3 regions of the Blautia sp. AM28-27 genome follow, and region 1 is predicted to be linked to each of the others. Evidence: predicted binding sites of a transcription regulator. Region 1 holds the regulator's gene; each other region holds the start of a gene.

Region 1 (6,731 bases):
TCTCCGATGGTCTCTTCGTTCAGAGCGATCTGCTCATAGTTTTCTACGTTCATGAAGTAGAATAAATCACCATCGCTGTACAGATACTGCATGTCTACACGCTCGATACGAGCCTGCGGGAATTTCTCAGTCGGACGGAAGGTACGCTCTACCACACCACCGTTGATGACATTTTTTAATTTTGTTCTTACGAATGCAGCTCCTTTACCAGGTTTTACATGCTGAAATTCAAGAATCTGAACGACCTGACCATCGATCTCGAGGGTAACGCCGTTTCTAAAATCTCCTGCTGAAATCATTCTGATTTTTCCTCCTTAACATAGTACGATGCGCCAAATGCGCACCATAGGCTTATCTTATAATATAATATTTTTCCCGATTTTTCAACTGTTTTTTTTCGTAATCCTGCCGCGGGCCAGATCACGCTCATAAAAGAACAGTACAATGTGCTCCAGATACCGTTTCAGAACGATCTGAATTTCCTCTTTCGGATTGATCGGCTCGGTCAGAATATTGTAAAGTCCGGTCCGTTTTGCACCGTACACATCGGTGAAAAGCTGATCCCCGACAAAGACCGCCTGCTCCTCTTTAATCCCCATTCTCCGGCATGCCTCCTGGTAGTTTTTCACCGATGGCTTGTGCGCATTTTCGATATAGATAGAACCGACCGCATCGGCAAACGGAGCCACACGCGGTTTCTGATTGTTGGAAAGCAGACAGGTGGAAAAACCAGTCTCCCGAAGAGACGCAAAGAACGCAGCCGCCTCCTTCGTCGCCGGCGCACCGTGCGGAACAAGCGTATTATCGATATCAAAAATCACGCCCCGGTATCCTTTCCGGTACAGATCCGCGTAATCGATCGTATAGGCACTTTTTTCTCTCCGGTCCGGGTAAAACATCCGCATCAGTATAGTTCCCCGGTTCTTCTGGTTTTTTCCACTCATCTTCTTTCTCCAATCCTCTTTTCGTTTATACAGTAACTTTATTCTTCTTTCAGAAACTCCTGCAGAGCCTCAAAATTTGCTTTCATCTGGTCATAGCCGTGCTGGTAAAATTCCCGCAGCTTCTCCTCGTCCTTTTCGAGACGCGATACCGCCGGTATCTCCGGGCGGATCACAAAGACGGAGCCTTCTTCTTCCCATTTTTCGATGCATTCGAGCACCTGGTTATAATGTTTCGCGCGGTTTACAAGCGCACGCACGAGATTCGGGTATTTGCGGAATGCCGCCACATACAGCTCCCAGCCTCTCGTTCCCTCTTTTTTGCGGTAACCGAAATTCCGTGTCAGAATAATGACATTTTTTCGGTGTCCCGTCTTTAAGGAACGGATAATCGGGATCGAATCGGCAACACCGCCGTCGACGTACTCGTTTCCGTCGATCTCCACCATCGGGCAGGCGATCGGCATGCTCGATGATGCACGGCCAATTGCAAGCAGACGTTCTTTATTTTCACGGTCATCCAGATATTCCGCGCGTCCCGTCTCACAGTTTGTCACAACCAGCTCACACGTCTGCGTCGATGCAAAATACGTATCAAAATCAAATGGAAAAACCTCATACGGATACCGTTCGAACACCATATCCATGTCGAGCAGTGCTTTTTTCTCAACGATTGTCTTGATATTCTTATTGACGTAGCGGTTTTTCTCATCCGTGACAATCATACAGTCCCTCGTTCTGCCAATCTGGCGCGATACATAGTCCAGCGCATTGCAGGCTCCGGCGGAAACGCCAATCACATGAGGGATATAATACTCCTGCTCCATCAGAAAGTCCAGCGCTCCTGCTGTAAAGACGCCGCGATTGGCCCCTCCTTCCAGTATGACTGCTCCGGATTTTGTTATGCTGTAATTTTTTGTCTCATTCATTCTCCTGCACTCTCCTATTTTTCACAATGACACATTACTTCCTGCACAGAGCAATGCCGGAGCAGATCGGAAAATCCCGACACGCTCCGGCCCTTCTGCCTGTTTTATCTGTTTTCCAGCGGAACATAGTCCACTTCATCTTTGACACTCTTGTACGCCGGGCGGATGATCTTGTCGGTGTTGATCAGTTCCTCCATCCGGTGTGCACTCCAGCCGACGATACGCGCGCAGGCGAACATCGGGGTGTAGAGCTCCAGCGGAAGATCCAGCATGCTGTAAACGAAGCCGCTGTAGAAGTCGACGTTTGCGGATACACCTTTGTAAATATGGCGCTCCTCGCCGATGATCTTCGGAGCCAGTTCCTCGACCATAGCGTACAGCCGGTAATCTTTCTCTCTGTGTTTTTCTTTTGCCAGCTGCTCAACGAAGCTCTTAAAGATGCGCGCACGCGGGTCGGAAATGGAGTAAACCGCATGGCCCATACCGTAAATCAGACCTTTCTGGTCGAACGCCTCTTTGTGCAGCAGCTTTCTTAAGTAATTCGATACTTCTTCCTCATCCGTCCAGTCTTTGACGTGTGACTTCATATCGTCGAACATCCGCACAACCTTGATGTTTGCACCGCCGTGCTTCGGTCCCTTTAAGGAGCCGAGCGCCGCTGCAATTGCGGAGTACGTATCGGTTCCGGAAGAAGAAACAACATGTGTTGTAAAGGTCGAGTTGTTACCGCCGCCGTGCTCCATGTGGAGAACGAGGGCAAGATCGAGGATCTTCGCCTCCAGCGGAGTGTACTTCTGATCCGGTCGGAGCATCAGAAGAATATTTTCTGCAGTCGAAAGCTTCTTCGACGGGTTGTGGATATATAAACTTTTTCCCTTGATATAATGGTTGTACGCCTGATAGCCATAGACGGACAGCATCGGGAAAACAGAAATCAGGTTAATGCACTGGCGAAGCACATTCGGAAGGGAGGTATCATCTGCGTGGTTGTCGTACGCGTACAGGGTCAGAACGCTTCGGGACAGAGTGTTCATCATGTCCTTGGTCGGCGCTTTCATAACAACGTCACGCACAAAGTTCTTCGGCAGGGACTGCTGCTGTTTTAAGATTGTCTTAAAATGATTGAGCTGCTCTTCATTCGGCAGATTTCCAAATAAGAGCAGATACGCAACTTCTTCGAATCCCATACGGTTTTCACTTAAAAAGCCCTGGGTCAGTTTTTCCACGTTGATGCCGCGGTAGTACAGACGTCCGTCACACGGCGTTTTGACGCCGTCAATGATATCCGAAGACACAACGTTTGAAATCTGTGTCAGTCCCGCAAGGACGCCAACGCCGTTGATATCGCGCAGTCCGCGTTTTACATCGTATTGCCCATACAGCGAAACATCCATTTTGGAGTTATCCAGACAGATGTTTGTCAGTTCCTCTATTTCCGGTGTTACTTTCATGCTAAAAGCCATATGCATTCCCCTTTCTCTTCTCTTTTTTTACTCACTTTCGCTCATTATAGCATTAAACCAGGGGATTCGTATACTGAAATTTTTATAAACATTCGAAAAATTTTCGTAAGATTTTGTCTCACAAAAGGTATCAGGCTTCTGTTTTACATGCATCGAAGGCTTGATCCAGTGCGTCCAGGAAATCTCCCATCACGTAATACAGCGTCTCAAACCGCAGATAATCGAGGACGTTTTCATCCCACATAAACTTCAGCACCGGCGGGAATTCCTCATCGGACTCCCAGAACTGGAAGACGAGCGGCAGAAACGGAAAGACATGAAAAACAAAAGCAGCGTCTCCCGGGAAATATGGTTTTCCGCCAAGGGAAACGCATGCTTTTTTCAGCTGTTCCACATGCCCGTCATACCGTGCGGCGCGGCTGTCGTGAACGCCGGACGCAATCGTGCGGCCTTTGATCGTTCCCTTTAAGGAATTGGTACGCGCATACGTGCCGGCGAGCACAATCTCCTTCTTTCCGCAGCAGAGCAGGTCGAAAATCGTCAGCGTCTCATTGAAACTGCCCTGATGTACATGAAGAAAATGGTCTTTTGATCCCTCTACAACGCCGGTATGGCGGTTCACTCTCCATTCTTCAAAAAGATACGGCACATAGAAATAATCGTCATCAAACGCAAAGCCATACTTTCCTTCGATCTCCTTCTGATCGTATGTCAGAAAACGTTCCTGCATCTGATCACGCATTTTAATATAGTTCGACACTTCCATTTTTTTGCCTCCCGCTATTTGTCGAGCATCTTTTTCAGCTCGTCCATGAACGTGTTGACGTCCTTGAACTCACGGTAAATCGACGCAAAGCGGACGTACGCCACCTGATCCAGGTCTTTTAAGTAATGCATGACCTTCTCTCCGATCACAGAGCTTGGAATCTCGCGTTCCTCGCCGTTGAAAAGCTCCGTCTCCACCTTGTTGACCATCTCGTTGATCTTCTCGGCGGACACCGGCCGTTTGTGGCAGGCGCGCAGGATACCGGTCTCGATTTTCGAGCGGTCATACTGCTCGCGGTTCATATCTTTTTTGATGACGATCAAAGGGATCGTCTCCACTTTTTCGTATGTCGTAAAGCGTCTGCCGCAGACATCGCACATCCGGCGGCGGCGGATCGCATTGCTGTCTTCAATCGGGCGTGAATCCACAACCCGGGTATTATCCTGATTACAAAATGGACATCTCATATCTTTCGTCCTCGTTTCTAAATAAGTATTTCGGAAAGTTTTCTACTTTTACAGTATACGCATTTTTCCGTGAAATTCAAGTCAACTGCAGCAACATTTTCGCATATGTTTTTCCATAGGAATCTGTAAAAAGGAGCACCGCATGCGCGTTGTAGATCTCCGCCAGAAAGAAGTTATCAATATCTGCACCTGCAAAACGCTCGGCTGTCCGATTGATGTGGAATTCAATCCAAAAACGGGACATCTTACCGGACTCGTTCTTCCGGGTCCTGTGAAATTCTGCGGCTTTTTCTGCCACGGCGAGGATTTTGTGATCCCATGGGACCGCATCTGCCAGATCGGCAACGATATCATTCTCGTCGAAATTCCGGAAAAAGAGAAAAGGCAGCCCTGATCAACGGATATGAAAACCGAATTCCGATTCCAGCGGAATCTTCGTCCATTTTGCATCCGTGATTTCGATGTAGCTGGAGGTGCGGATCCTTTTGATCATCTCCGTGATCGTCTCCTCATCACCCTGCACCTCCATCTCCACCGTCTCATCCCAGCAGTTTCTCACCCAGCCGGTCAGTCCGAGCTGGTAGGCAGCATAATACGCCCGGTAACGGAACCCCACGCCCTGCACCTGGCCGTAGAAAATCACATGGTACCGGATTTCTTCTTTTTCGTCTCTTCTGTCTCGTTTCTCTGTCTCGTTCATATTTCTCTGCCTCCCAACAGTCATTGCCTAAAATTCGTCTGCCGTCGCACAGTACAGCGGAAGCGGGAACCAGTCGGATGGAATGTTCTTCCAGATTTCAGATGGAACCTTGCTTCCCTTACTTGCCAGCGGTGAAAGAAGCAGTTCCTGCGCCTGCTCCCGGTTGAGTACATCTGCCCCCGGATGGGCTTCCCCTGTCACGGTCACAGTTCCATCTTTTACCGTCACGGTCACCGGCTGCCCCTCCAGTACAGCAGACCACGTTCCATCGCTGATGCCCATCGTCTCTGCTTTCATGGTCAGCATTGCCTCGATAACGTCCGCAAACTCAAAAATGCGGTACATCGCGGAACCGCAGCGCTCTTTTGTGAAACTCTCGCAGACTTCCGATAACGCTGCTGCTTTTCCGGTCTCATACACCGGAATGGAAATGAAAAGAGAGTCAAGCGCATTTTCTTTTAAATAAGCGGCAAGTGCAGGAACGAAATCCTGTTCCTCCAACACTTCTGCTTCCACAACCTGGTTTCCGCCGCAAAGTGCCAGATATCCGATCCGCTCACCGTTTTTCCAGATTGCAATTGCCTGCTCGCCGAATGTTTTCAGGCAGGCTTTCACATCCTCTCTTACCACGTAAAGCGGTTTTTCCTCATTCAGCTTCTTTGCAAAGGCTGCCGCCTCTTCGTCCGCTTCGCCGTTTTCCGGAAACAGCGGCGCAAAGGTGTAAGCGGAGAGTTCCCCGTTTTTCCAGGTATGGCGCACATTTGCCACATCCAGGTAAAACGTGTATTTTTCACTTCCCGGCGTAAAGCCAAAGTAGGCATACCGCTGTCTCTGGCCGTCCAGTACCAGAAGATCACACGTTCCTTCCAGATCCGTAATCCAGTCGCCAAGAAGACGCTTCATGTGGCCTTCGCCCCTTGCCTTTGGATGCACGGAAACGCTTCCCACATATCCTGCGCGGAGCAGCTTACCCCCTGCTGCCATTTGCTGCGGAAGCACCGCAATCTCGGCCCGGAGTCTGCCGTTTTCCGCAACAGCGACGCGGTGGATCCGTGCCATTTCCGGTCCTGCCTGATAAACCTTTGGAATTAACTGCTCAAAGTCGTGCGGACGGTGTGCCGTGCTGAACACGTAGTTTGCAAGTTCGATGCAGTCCTCCCACTCTTCCGGCTTTGCAAGTCTGTACTCTGTCATAATGTAAAAACCTCCTGATCCTAAAGACCCTTTTGTTTTTGCTCTTCTTTTTCTCTATCCTAACGGATTTTTGTCCTTTTGTCACGAAAATTCCGAACAAATTGCAATATTTTTGCTATATCTGGTAAAAAAAAGGAAACGCGCCCGGAAATTTTCATTCCAGGCGCGTTTCCCTTTTCTCAATGTTTCCTGTTTTACTGGATTCCTTTTACGGTGTAATCCTGTGCCTCTACGGCTGTTTTCAGCACATCGTCTGATACCGGGGCTGTCA
Region 2 (6,731 bases), on a different contig from region 1:
AGGCGAAACTACCGAATGGAACCGCAAAACACCGCGCGGACAGTTCAGCTTTACGTATGCCTTCGGCATTCTCCCGAATCCCGGAACGGAACTTTCCTATACCCAGGTGGATGATACGTATTACTGGGTCGATGATGTAAATTCCAGATACTACAATCAGTTCGTCACGACGAAGACAACGCCGAAAGCCTGGAATTTCCCGGCGGATGCATTTCTGTTCCGGAAGACCAGATGATTACGATTCTGAAAAATGTTCAGCCGGGCTGCCAGACTATTATTGATTCGGCGAGCGAGCTGAAGAACTATTGACATTTTTTACTTGGAATGCAAAACCGACAGTGAAAAGATCTATTTTTTTAAGATCTCTCCGCTGTCGTTTTTTTGTGCGTAAAACAAGAAAAACACCGTCCCCGCAGCTCTCAGGTCTGCAAAAACAGTGCTTTCGATGCGCCTTCAGGGACTCGAACCCTGGACAAATAGATTAAGAGTCTACTGCTCTACCAACTGAGCTAAAGGCGCTTACTTTTGTTTTTCTGTGTTTCATTGGATGATCCACTCGCTGAACACAAATAAGATTATAAAGGATTCTGCCGAAAAAAGCAACCTTTTTTTCACTGTTTCTTTACTTTTGTTAAAAACAGCGAAAACAGGTCTTATAATTCTATTAAATTTCACAATTTTTTCGTATATTTCCGTTTGTTTCGATGACGGCTCCAATGGCAGCCGAACCTACTTCCGTTTCTTATCTTTCTTTTTCAAAAGCTTCTCCAGCTCCTGCATGGATTTCTGGATTTTATAAAGACAGCCGCTGCCGGCATATTTATTCTGATAGCAGAAATCCTGGAGTTTCTGCTGAAGGAAACCTGATTTTCTGATCAAACTTCTTCTCCGCTTTCCGGCGTACCGGACACGGGCACCGGAAAAGTTCTTTTTCTTCTATATTATACAGGGAATGTCAAAAATGACCAGAAAATAGCTTGTTTTAGCCATTGTTTTCCCATTTTCTTTCCGTTATAATACAGCAGAATACCATCTAATATCACTTACTATTTTGGGGGAATTTTATGAAAACACGAATGAATTTCAAGGATGAGTTTTACCAGAAATTAAAGCTCCTCGTCCTCCCGATTGCGATTCAGAACTTTATGCTGGCTCTCGTCAGCGCGACGGACGCAATCATGCTGGGATGGATTGACCAGACCTCGCTGTCGGCGGTTTCGCTGGCCGGGCAGGTGCAGTTTGTTTTGAGCCTTTTTATCTCAGGCATCGCGGCGGGCGCCGGTATTATGGCAGCGCAGTACTGGGGGAAACAGGATGCCGCTTCGATCGAAAAAGTGATTCCGATCGCACTTCGCACCAACCTGCTGTTCTCCGGCCTGTTTACCATCCTTGCCGGTTTCTGTCCCGAAATACTGATGCGCATCTTTACAAATGATGCGGCCCTGGTTGCAAGCGGAAGCCAGTATTTACGCGCTGTTGCACTCTCCTACGTACTCTGCGGTATTTCGCAGGTCTATCTGATCCTGCTGAAAAACACCGGTCATGCAGCAGTCAGCTCCCGCATCAGTTCCACTGCGGTTGTACTGAACATCATTTTAAATGCCATCCTCATCTACGGTCTTTGCGGTGCTCCGGCACTTGGGATCCGCGGAGCAGCTTATGCAACGGTAGCTGCCCGCGTTGTGGAACTGATCTGGGCTTATCTCGAGACAAAGAAACCGGAGCGTGTACGGATTCTCTGGAACCGCCTCTTCTCTTCCGCAGGGAAAATACTTTCAGAAGACTTCTGGCGCTACACGCTTCCCGTGCTTGCGGCCTCCCTCGTCTGGGGAATTGCCTACGTTCTGTACTCCGTTATCATGGGCCACATGGGAAGCGATGCTGTTGCAGCAAACTCGATTACCTCGATTGCAAAGAGCCTCCTCTCCTGCCTGATCCGCGGTGTGAGCGGCGGTGCCGGTGTTCTGATCGGAAACCTGCTCGGTGCAGATGAACTCGAGAAAGCACGCGAATACGGCGGCCGCCTGACGCATCTTGCAATTGCCATCGGCGTTGTGACCGGCGGTCTTCTGATGTTGATCTCTCCTGCAATCGTCCACTTCGCTCCGCTTACCGATACCGCGGCAGAATATCTGCAGTACATGCTTCTCTTCTGCGGTCTGAACTTGATGGCACAGTCGGTCAACACCACCGTTCTCGACGGCATCTTCTGTGCCGGAGGCGATGCGAAATTTGATATGCAGGGAAACATCGGCGCTATGTGGTGCTTTTCTGTACCGCTTGGCTTTCTTGCCGCATTCTGGCTGAAGCTGCCGGTCATGGTTGTCTACTGTATCGTAAACCTCGATGAGATCGTGAAACTGCCTGCGGTTTATCTTCATTATAAAAAATACGTCTGGGTACGCAACATCACCCGCGATATCGAAGAATAATTACCGAACTATAAAATCCCCTGCGGAAAATCCAAACCGAATGGATTTCCCGCAGGGGATTTCGTTCTTTTATCGTATTACAAATATCGCAATGATTTTACATCGATTTTCTTTCCGCAATTTCTGCCATCTTCGCCTCGTTCAGACGGGTGTCGCCATGGACACGGCTGTAGGAAAGATAGCCGTTCATACGGTCGATCTTTGTCAGGTTCTTGGAACCGCAGACCGGGCAGACATCCATGTCGAGTTCCTGGTGGCCGCAGTCATCGCAGTAAGCCAGGGACAGGTTGACGCCCTCGTAGTAGCCGAGCTCCATTGCACGCTCGATCAGGGTCTTGATCGCACCTTTGTTGTAGCCGACCGGGTAGCGCACATACTGGATTTTTCCGCCGTTGCAGAGCTCCCAGAAACGTCCCTCGAGATCCTGTTTCTGGATCGGGGTGATGTCCTCGGTTACGTGGCAGTGGAAACTGTTGCTCACATACGGGCGGTCCGAAACGTTGCGGACGATGCCGTACTGTTTGCGGAACTGCTCTATCTGCAGGCCGCACAGGGATTCTGCCGGTGTGCCGTAGATCGCATAGAGGATGCCGTCCTCTTTCTTAAACTCGGCAACCTTGTCGTTGATATATTTCAGCGTGTCGAGTGCGAACTGTCCGTCCTCAACAAGAGATTTTCCGTTGTACAGCTCCTGCAGCTCGTTCAGCGCCGTGATACCGAACGATGCGGTCATCGGCTTTAACAGCGGGCGGATCTTGTCGGACGGTTTTAAGTGGCCGCCGTAGAAACCTCCCTCGCAGTAAGCCAGCGGGTTCGTGGATGCACGCATCTCGCCGAGGTAATCGTAGGTCCGTTTGTGCAGATCGCGGATCATCTCGAGGTAGAAATCAAGCACTTCGTGGAAATCGCGGTTCTCGGAACGGGATTTTGCCAGGATCATCGGAAGATGAAGGGAAACGGCTCCGATGTTGAAACGTCCGACAAAGACCGGTTTGTCGTTCTCATCTGCCGGCTCCATGCCTCCGCGCTCGTACCACGGGCTAAGGAAAGCACGGCATCCCATCGGGCTGATGACTCTCTTGTATTTCTTGTACATCTCGGCGATGTAGCCCTCGCCGCTCATCGACAGCCAGTCCGGATACATGGTTTTAGAGGAACAGTCAAGTCCTGCCTCAAAGACATCTTCTGCGATGCCGCCCTCTCCGTGAATTGCCTTGTCATATAAGAAGACGATTTTCGGGAAGAGCACCGGCTTTTTGTGGCCTTTCTTGCCCTGTCCGTTTTTGTGGACCTCGAGAAGGGAGATGGAAATCATCTTCTCGAACATGCTCGTTCCAAGGCCGAGGGTCACGGTAACGAACGGATAATCACCGCGGGAAGATCCAACAGTGTTCAGTTTATACTCAATTCCCTGCCATCCCTGATCGCACTCTCTTCTTACTTTGTCGATCGCATACTCGATGGCTTTCTCCTGTGCACCCTCCCAGGATGCGTCGGTATATTTCAGGAACTCTTTTACGTAGTAATCGTAGCTCTTCTGTGCGTACGGAGCAAGGATCTTGTCCACCTCCGGCACGGTAAAGCCGCCGTACTGCTGTGCAGCGGTGCTGAGGACGATATCGCCCATGACATCAAATGCGGTGTCGAGTGTCTTCGGCTCGTTGTACCAGACATTTCCCATCTCGAAACCGCCTTTTAAAACGTTTCCGACATCGAACAGACAGCAGTTCATGGTATCGAGACGTGCGGACTGGTCGTGGATGTAGATGTAACCGTCCTTACAGGCCTGCAGCTCGTTGCGGTTCATGAAGAACTTGCGGTACAGCTCTTTGTTCAGCTCGTTGAAAATCAGGCTTCGCTTCGTTGCAACGAGGGCGCTGTCGGTGTTGGCATTGCTCTTGTCGCCGATGTAGCGGATGGACTGGCTCTTCGTGTAGACCTCGTCCATCATATGGATAAAATCAGTTTTGTAATTGCGGTAATCGCGGTAGCTTTTTGCCACAGCCGGGTTTACTTTTTCGAGTGCTCCCTCCACGATATTGTGCATATCGCTGATCGGAATTTCGGTCTTTCCAAGGGAATATACGTGCTCGGTTGCGAACTTACAGATAAAGTCAATCTCCTGCTGTGAGAAGGTATACAGGATTCTCTGTGCGGATTTATTTACGGCACGGACGATCTTCTGCGCGTCGAATTCTTCTTTGGTGCCGTCCTTTTTGATAATATAAACCATTGTGGTGTCCTCCAAATCAAACACTATATCTTGTGTGTCCCCCACCCTTTTCTTGTAGCGGGCACCACATATTGTAGCATGTTTCTTTTGAAAAGAAAAGGCATTTCCTGTAAGTTTTTATTTTCAGAATATTGCATACTGCTCTTTCGTGCAGACAGAAATCTGCATTTTTCAAATTCGTTCTGCAAGCGTTCCTTCAAAAACGGTCTCGGCCGGGCCGGTCAGAAGGACCTTATTTTTCGTCCGGTCCCATGTAACGAAAAGCCTGCCGCCGCGCAGTTCTACGGCAGTTTCTCCCTCCGAAACACAGCCGGAAAGCATCGCCGCGACGGCTGCCGCACACGCTCCCGTTCCGCAGGACAGCGTTTCACCGCTCCCACGTTCCCAGACTCTCATTTTTATTGTGTGTTGATCTAAAGTCTGGATAAACTCTGTATTGATACGGTCCGGGAAGCAGGAAAGGTGTTCAAAAGCGGAACCGGTCTTTGCAATGGATATTTTTTCCACATCTTCCACCGGAATCACCGCATGCGGATTTCCCATCGAAAGGCAGGTCATCGTATAATTTTCCCCGCACACGGTAATTTTATGCTCCAGCACATATTCCCCCAGAGAAACAACGGGGATCTGTGCGGCGCGGAATTCCGGCGTTCCCATCTCCACTGTCACCTGACAGATCTCATTCGGATTCTCCCCCGTCTGCAGATGAATCACACGGTTTCCGCTGCCGGTTTCGATAGTCAGCGTCGTTTTTCTCGTCAGCCCATGCTCGTACACGTATTTTCCCACACAGCGGATGCCGTTGCCGCACATCGCGCCCTTCGAGCCGTCGGCGTTGTACATTTCCATCGAAAAATCTGCTGTTTTGGATGCCCCGATCAGAATCAGCCCGTCCGCGCCGATGCCGAAATGGCGGTCACTTACCGCTTTTGCCAGCCGTCCCGGACTCTCCACCCGCTCCTCCATGGCATTTACATAGATATAATCATTTCCGCAGCCCTGCATTTTTGTAAAACGCATACACAGCCTCCTCCCAGACTTCTGCCCTTTCCAGTTCCTTACTAAATATGTATTCCGTACCGCGCTTTTGAAAAACCATTTTTCTCAAATCCGCTTCAGACATTGGAAAACGAAGCGGAATGTGATAGAATAGGGGGAACTGATATCGTTACTTACATGAAGTAACTTTCAAATATTTTTAACCATTTATTATGAGGAGGTTTTGATGAAAAAATACCGTTGGGTTTTAACAGCAGTATTTGCCGCTTTCCTCGTGGGAACGAGCGGCTGCGGAAAGAAAACAGAAACGATTCCGATCACAACCATCAGTCAGAGTACCGACGATGACGACCCCGAAGACAATCTGGCGGCCTCCGGCGATTCCGATGAGATTCCGGAATACGATGTAGATCTCTCGAAGAACCTGAACAGTTTTCAGCTTGCCATCTGGGGCGATACATACGAAATTCCGGAATCCTACGCGGATTTTACAGCGCTTGGCTGGGTTTACAGCGGCGACGACACGAAGGAAATCCAGCCGGAATCCTTCTCAGAGGGCGAAAGCTTTGAAAAGGACGGAAACCAGATTACCGTCGATATTGCCAATCCGGACACCACGGTAAAGCCAGTGGCGGAATGTCTGATCGGAGGCATTCACATCGATACCTCGACCGCTGAGGGCCAGAATATCTATGTCGGCCTGCCGAACGGCGTCACTCTGCAGCAGTCGCTGATGGAGGATGCGGAAAGCATCTACGGTGCGCCAAAGGACCGTTATGAGACCGATACCTCTGTGCAGTTCACGTATGAGTACGGGCTGTACCAGACGATCACGCTCGGCTTCGATAACAAAACGGGAATTCTGTATTCCCTCGATATGCAGAACTTTACGACCACGGCTGATGCAGAAGCGCTCGATGGTGTCAGCGATGCCACAACACCGGAAGTGGAGGCCTACCAGGCACCGGAAGCCGACAGCAGTGAAATCAACGACTGGACCGTCCGCTTTGACGATGTACTCTATCATCTTCCCGTTCCGGTCAGTGAACTTCTGGACCACGACTGGA
Region 3 (6,731 bases), 230 kb from region 1:
GTATTTGCTGTCTGCAAGGCCTGCGTACTCAACCCATGCTACCTTCGGGTGGTTTTTCAGGAACTCTGCCACTTTCTCGGCATTTCTGCAGTGACGCTCCACGCGCAGGTGCAGGGTCTCCAGACCGACATTCGTCAGGAATGCATTCTGCGGGGACTGGCACGCTCCCATATCACGCATCAGCTGTGCGGTTGCTTTTGTGATATACGCTTTTTTACCGAATTTCTGCGTATAAATCACGCCGTGGTACGATTCGTCCGGTGTGGTAAGGCCCGGGAATTTGTCTGCATGCGCATCCCAGTCGAAGTTTCCGGAATCGACAATCGCTCCGCCGAGCGCCATTGCATGGCCGTCCATGTATTTTGTGGTGGAATGGGTGACAATATCTACACCGAACTCGAACGGACGGCAGTTGATCGGGGTTGCAAAGGTGTTGTCGCAGATCATCGGAACGCCGTGCTCATGTGCAAGTTTAACAAACTTGTCAATGTCAAGTACAACACCTGCCGGGTTGGAAATCGTCTCGGCAAAGACAGCTTTGGTGTTCGGCTGGAATGCTTTTTCCAGCTCCTCTGCCGGCGCATCCTGGTCCACGAGGGTAGTCTCGATGCCGAATCGTTTTAAGGTAACGGCGAGCAGGTTGGAGGTTCCTCCGTAAACCTTTGCCGCGCAGACAACGTGGTCGCCTGCCTCACAGATGTTGGTAACAGCAAGCATCGTTGCCGCCTGGCCGGAAGATGTGAGCATGGCTGCCACGCCGCCCTCCAGATCGCAGATTTTCTGTGCTACGACGTCGTTCGTCGGGTTCTGCAGACGGGAATAGAAATATCCCTCCTCCTCCAGATCGAACAGTTTTCCCATTTCCTCGCTGGTTGCATATTTGAATGTTGTGCTCTGGTAAATCGGAAGTACACGCGGCTCACCGTTTTTCGGCTGCCATCCTCCCTGTACACAGATTGTGTCCTGGCTGTATCCCATAATTTTTCTCCCTTCTGTAAGTGAAACCGGTCCACCGGGCCGATTTCTGCTGTGCTCAGCGCCATAATAATACCCCCACCCGGGATGCCCGGGCGAGGGTATCGCTTTTTCCTATTATAACTCTGTTTGTTCTTTCCTGCAACTATATGCGCACAGATTTAGGAGAGATATTCATCCACATATTTCTGGATATTGGAAGCATTCACAATCTTCTGCGCCTGGCCGTCCTCCACAACGAGAAGAGTCGGTGCCTGCATGATGCCGTACTGTGCGGCAAGATCCGGGTGACGCTCTGCGTCGATCACCTCATACTGCTCCTCGGCGAGCATTTCTTTTGCCATTTTGCAGTTCGGGCAGGTGCTTGTCGTGAACAGGTACATGCCGTCTTCCTCGATTTTATCTGCTGCTGCAGCGGCTTTCGGCTCTTCTTTTCCAGCGGCCTGCTCTGCCAGTTTCTCTGCTGCACCGTACGATTTCATTTTCTGCTCCGGCGATTTGGAGTGGATGATATCATATACAGTTCTGTTCTTGTACTCCTGGCGTTTTCCGTCGTTCCAGTTCTTGACCGGACGGTAATATCCCGTGATACGGCTGTAAACCTCTGCCTCTTTTCCGCAGATCGGACATGTAAAGTGCTCGCCGGCGAGATAGCCGTCGTTCGCACAAACAGAATACGTCGGGGACAGCGTGTAGTACGGCAGTTTGTAGTTCTCTGCAATCTTCCGCACAAGGGAAGCTGCTGCTTTCCAATCCGGCAGTTTTTCGCCAAGGAACGCATGGAAGACAGTTCCCGAGGTGTACAGCGTCTGCAGATCATCCTGAATATCAAGCGCAGAGAAAATATCCTCGGTATAGTCCACCGGCAGATGGGAGCTGTTGGTGTAGTACGGGGTATCTCCCTCATGGCCTGCGGTCTTGATATCCGGCCATTTTGCACGGTCGTGTTTTGCCAGACGGTATGCGGTCGACTCCGCCGGAGTTGCCTCAAGGTTGTACAGATCGCCGTACTCCTCCTGGTAATCAGAAAGACGCTCTCTCATATGGTTCAGAACTTCTTTCGTAAACTGCTGTGTCTTCGGATCCTCCAGACCCTTTCCGAGCCATGCGGCATTTAAGCCGGCCTCGTTCATACCGATCAGACCGATGGTTGAGAAGTGGTTCTCAAACGTTCCAAGGTACCGTTTCGTATATGGATACAGTCCCTCGTCCAGGAGGCGGGTAATGACCTCACGTTTCGTCTTTAACGAACGTGCGGCAATATCCATCATATGATCGAGACGGCGGTAGAACTCTTTCTCATCTTTGGACTGATATGCGATACGCGGCATATTGATAGTGACAACGCCGACCGATCCGGTGCTCTCGCCGGAACCGAAGAATCCGCCGGTTTTCTTTCGAAGCTCACGCAGATCCAGGCGGAGACGGCAGCACATGGAGCGCACGTCGCTTGGTTTCATATCGCTGTTGATGTAGTTGGAGAAGTACGGGGTACCGTATTTTGCAGTCATTTCGAACAGCAGACGGTTATTCTCCGTATCGGACCAGTCAAAATCGGATGTGATGGAGTAGGTCGGGATCGGGTACTGGAAGCCTCTTCCGTTGGCATCTCCCTCGATCATCGTCTCGATGAACGCTTTGTTGACCATATCCATCTCTTTTTTACAGTCTTTGTACTTGAAGTCCATCTCCTTGCCGCCGACGATCGCCGGAAGCTCCGCGAGGTCATCCGGTACGGTCCAGTCGAGTGTGATGTTGGAGAACGGTGCCTGGCTTCCCCAGCGGCTCGGTGTGTTGACGCCGTAGATAAACGCCTCGATGCACTTCTTCACTTCGCCGTAGCTTAAGTTGTCCACTTTGACGAACGGCGCCAGATACGTATCAAATGAAGAAAATGCCTGCGCACCTGCCCACTCGTTCTGCATAATGCCGAGGAAGTTGACCATCTGGTTGCACAGAACCGAAAGATGTCTTGCCGGAGAAGAAGTAATCTTTCCGTTGATGCCGCCAAGTCCTTCTTTGATGAGCTGTTTTAACGACCATCCTGCACAGTAGCCGGTCAGCATCGACAGGTCGTGGATGTGAATATCCGCGTTGCGGTGTGCCTCGGCGATCTCGTCATCATAAATCTCTGATAACCAGTAGTTGGCTGTGATCGCGCCGGAATTGCTTAAGATCAGACCGCCGACAGAATACGTTACGGTCGAATTCTCTTTGACACGCCAGTCCTCTACTTTTACGTAGCTGTCCACGATCTCTTTGTAGTCTACGATCGTCGATTTCATGTTGCGGATTTTTTCCCTCTGCTTGCGGTACAGAATGTAAGCTTTTGCCACTTCTGCGTAGCCGCACTGGATCAGCACGTTCTCCACGCTGTCCTGAATTGCCTCCACTGAAATTTTTCCGTCTTTGATCTTGGACTGAAAGTCCGCTGTTACGCGCAGTGCCAGCATCTGAAGCATGTCATCGCTGAACTGCATATCTTTTGCGCCGAATGCTTTTCCAATCGCATCGGTAATCTTTTTCATCTGGAACTCTGCAATCGTTCCGTCTCTCTTTTCTACCTGAAACATGGAATCCCTCCTGTTAATTCAACCGTTTCTGCAAGGCCTTTTTAAGGTTCCACTCTTTGCAGTGTCTGAACCATATGATAGCAGAGCATGTTCCTCCCGTCAATAGTAAAAAGTACCATATCTAGTGTGAAATTTTCTAACATCACTAGATATGGTACTTTTACTTGTATTCTGTCCCTTCCATTTTTCGGCGCTGTACGGCGCTTAAAGGGATGTACTGCCGTTTTTAAGCCCGCTTGCCATACCTCTATACCCTCGGATAGATATCCTTCGGTACATAGGCTTTTACGCGGATGCCTTCCGGCAGATATTCTTCTTCGAGCAGAATTCCGTATCCGCGGATCAGTGAAATCGTTCCCGCCTTATCGTACGGATAGAGGCGCTCGATATAGATTTTTCCCTCCATCATCCACGAGGAGAGTAAATTTTTGAGGTCTTCGAGTCCCTGTCCTGTTTTGGCAGAGACCGCAAGGCTCGCGTCTGCCCGGAAATCTTTTACAACCATCGGGGCGAGAAGCTTATCCTGCTTGTTCAGCAGGGTGACGATCTTTTTGTCCTCAACTTTCAGTTCCCGCAGCGTATCGTACACGACCTGCATCTGCAGCTCCATCTGCGGATTTGACGTATCCACAACGTGGAGAATATAGTCGGCATACCGTGCTTCCTCCAGCGTACTGCGGAATGCATCGATCAGATGATGTGGCAGCTTATTGATAAATCCAACCGTATCGGTCAGCAGGATTTCCTGTCCATCCGGAAGGGTCAGTGACCGCGTCGTCGTATCCAGCGTGGAAAACAGCATTGCATCTGCCAGAATTTCCGATCCTGTCAGTGCATTTAAAAGACTGCTCTTTCCCGCTGACGTATAGCCTACGAGCGCCGCTACCGGGATTTTGGAACGTTTTCTGCCTTCACGAAGGAGCTCTCTGTGCTGGCGTACTTCCTCAAGCTCACGTTTTAACTGCGTAATACGCGTGCGGATCAGGCGCCGGTCGGTTTCCAGCTTTTTCTCTCCCGGTCCTCTCGTACCGATTCCGCCGCCGAGACGGGAAAGCGATGTGCCAAGGCCGGAAAGTCGGGACGCACGGTACTTTAACTGGGCCAGCTCAACCTGGATTTTACCCTCGCTGCTCACGGCGCGCGCCGCAAAGATATCCAGGATCAAAAGCGTACGGTCCATGATCTTGCATTCCAGTGCTTCCTCCAGCCCTTTTAACTGGATCGAGGAGAGCTCATCGTCGCAGATGATGCCCGTCGCATCGCAGGCGCGCACCAGAATTTTCAATTCCTCTAATTTTCCTTTTCCGATGTACGTTCCCGGATGAATGGCCTCTCGCACCTGCACCAGGCGGCCCTCCACCTTCGCACCGGCGGTGCTGGCCAGTTCCGCCAGCTCGTCGAGCGATTCTTCTGCGTTTGCGCCGCCGTTTTCCTGTACGCCGACCAGAATCACGCGCTCCTGTTCTTCTCTTAAATCAAACAATCCAACTTCCTCCGTCTGTTATCGGTTCTGGAGAAACGTATTTTCCCGCTGCGCCGCGGTGTTTTCCGGGTATGCTGCCAGAAAATCCGCCATCAGCGACTTCGCGGTATCAAAATCCGCCCGTTTTTCATAGGATACAATCTGGTTGAACAGCAGATTTTCCCGGTCGGAATCCTCTGCCGTTTTGAGTCCTTCCTCGATATACGAGAGTGCACTGTCCGTGTCGTTTTCCGCAAGTGCGCAGAGCGCCAGCCCGTTGTTTGCTGCCGCCGCAAAGCCATCTGTCGAAAGATACGAAGAAAACAGTGCTTTCGCCTCGTCGTTCTGACCATTGGAAAGGTAAACCTCGCCGAGCATTTCCATCGCCGCGCTGCTGCCGTCCTTCATTGCCTTCGAGAACGCTTTGACCGCCTCGTCCTGCTCCTCCAGATAGTAGTATGCGCAGCCGATGTTATAATAATCCTCGGTCGTTTTCGGCTCAATCTTCACTGCCGCTTCGAGGTAACGGTCTCCGTCCGCCTTCATGCTGCTCTCCTGATACAGCTCGTAAATGTCAAGGCAGAGCTGATAGCTCTCCTTCGTCTCCACTGCCGCATCAAAATCCACCTTCGCCTGCTCGTAATTCTTCTGCAGGAAGTACGCGCGTCCCCTAAGGAACAGCGCATCGGCATCGGCCTTTTCTTCCTGAATATTGGTGCAGATCTCAATGGCTCCATCCAGATCTCCGGCCTGTACGCAGGTTTCCGCCTCGTAATACATGACATCGCGCGAAAACTCCGCGTCTTTGTGCTTCATGCTCGAAAGACTGCTCTTGAAAGCCTCTTTTGCCTTGTCATACTCCTGGCTTTTCAGATAAGCGATGCCGAGCGACCGGTAGCTCTCCGCCAGTCGGTCGCCTGCCTTTACGGCTCCCTCCAGCATCGCAATCGACGTTACGTAGTCCTTCTGTTCGAGCGCCTCGATGCCCTTTTTATAAAGCTTTGAATTTTTATTTTCACAGCCGCCAAGCACCATTGCCGCCGCCAGAAAAAAGATTACCAGTCTTTTTTTCATTCTGTCACAAGTCCTTCTTTATGCATCACAGAAACAACCTGGTCTACGTATTTTGCACACGTTGCGTCGTCCGGTGCTTCCACCATGACACGGATCACCGGCTCGGTGCCGCTCTCTCTTACGAGGATGCGTCCGTCATCGCCCAGGGCCTCTGCTACGTCTTCTACTGCTTTCTGTACTGCCGGGTTGGCCTTTGCAGCTGCTTTGTTTGCCACGCGGACATTCTTTAAGAGCTGCGGGTAAATCACTACCTCGGCTGTCAGGGTGCTGAGCGGGAGTTTCTTATCTATCAGCACTTCCATCACCATCAGGGAGGTCAGGATTCCGTCACCGGTCGTCGCGTGCTTGCTGAAAATAATGTGGCCGGACTGCTCTCCGCCGAGAGAATAGCCGTTTGCCATCATGTTCTCGCACACGTATTTGTCGCCGACTGCCGTCTTCTCATACCGGATACCGGCGCGGTCACACGCTTTGTAAAGACCGAGGTTTGACATGATCGTGGTCACAATCGTATCTCCGTTTAACTGGCCTTTTTCTTTTAAGTATTTACCGCAGACATACATGATCAGGTCTCCGTCTACCACATTTCCCAGCTCATCGACAGCGATGCAGCGGTCTGCGTCTCCGTCGTAGGCAAATCCGACATC

The links. Region 1 encodes NrdR, which represses ribonucleotide reductase genes. Its sites were predicted from a motif close to CACAANATNTTGTG; they were not measured.
Region 2: the regulator NrdR is predicted to act here: its motif matches at 4,687-4,700, upstream of nrdD (anaerobic ribonucleoside-triphosphate reductase).
Region 3: the regulator NrdR is predicted to act here: its motif matches at 3,662-3,675, upstream of DW743_RS01320 (ribonucleoside triphosphate reductase).

Annotation. Positions count from the first base shown of each region.
Region 1 covers NZ_QUJK01000001.1:506,534-513,264, reverse strand. Annotated here, with positions in the region: gene efp (elongation factor P) at 1-299, opposite strand, end outside; gene DW743_RS02550 (YqeG family HAD IIIA-type phosphatase) at 384-908, opposite strand; gene DW743_RS02545 (patatin-like phospholipase family protein) at 983-1,870, opposite strand; gene DW743_RS02540 (citrate/2-methylcitrate synthase) at 1,975-3,333, opposite strand; gene DW743_RS02535 (DUF3786 domain-containing protein) at 3,464-4,099, opposite strand; gene nrdR (transcriptional regulator NrdR) at 4,114-4,566, opposite strand; gene DW743_RS02525 (YlmC/YmxH family sporulation protein) at 4,709-4,960, shown strand; gene DW743_RS02520 (acylphosphatase) at 4,961-5,266, opposite strand; gene DW743_RS02515 (GNAT family N-acetyltransferase) at 5,294-6,460, opposite strand; gene DW743_RS02510 (heavy metal translocating P-type ATPase) at 6,655-6,731, opposite strand, start outside.
Region 2 covers NZ_QUJK01000015.1:33,476-40,206, forward strand. Annotated here, with positions in the region: gene DW743_RS14525 (hypothetical protein) at 1-235, shown strand, start outside; tRNA gene DW743_RS14530 (tRNA-Lys) at 447-519, opposite strand; gene DW743_RS18005 (hypothetical protein) at 730-879, opposite strand; gene DW743_RS14535 (MATE family efflux transporter) at 1,065-2,432, shown strand; gene nrdD (anaerobic ribonucleoside-triphosphate reductase) at 2,530-4,665, opposite strand; gene dapF (diaminopimelate epimerase) at 4,837-5,685, opposite strand; gene DW743_RS14550 (hypothetical protein) at 5,891-6,731, shown strand, end outside.
Region 3 covers NZ_QUJK01000001.1:277,805-284,535, reverse strand. Annotated here, with positions in the region: gene DW743_RS01325 (O-acetylhomoserine aminocarboxypropyltransferase/cysteine synthase family protein) at 1-978, opposite strand, end outside; gene DW743_RS01320 (ribonucleoside triphosphate reductase) at 1,137-3,548, opposite strand; gene hflX (GTPase HflX) at 3,796-5,031, opposite strand; gene DW743_RS01310 (tetratricopeptide repeat protein) at 5,050-6,084, opposite strand; gene glmM (phosphoglucosamine mutase) at 6,081-6,731, opposite strand, start outside.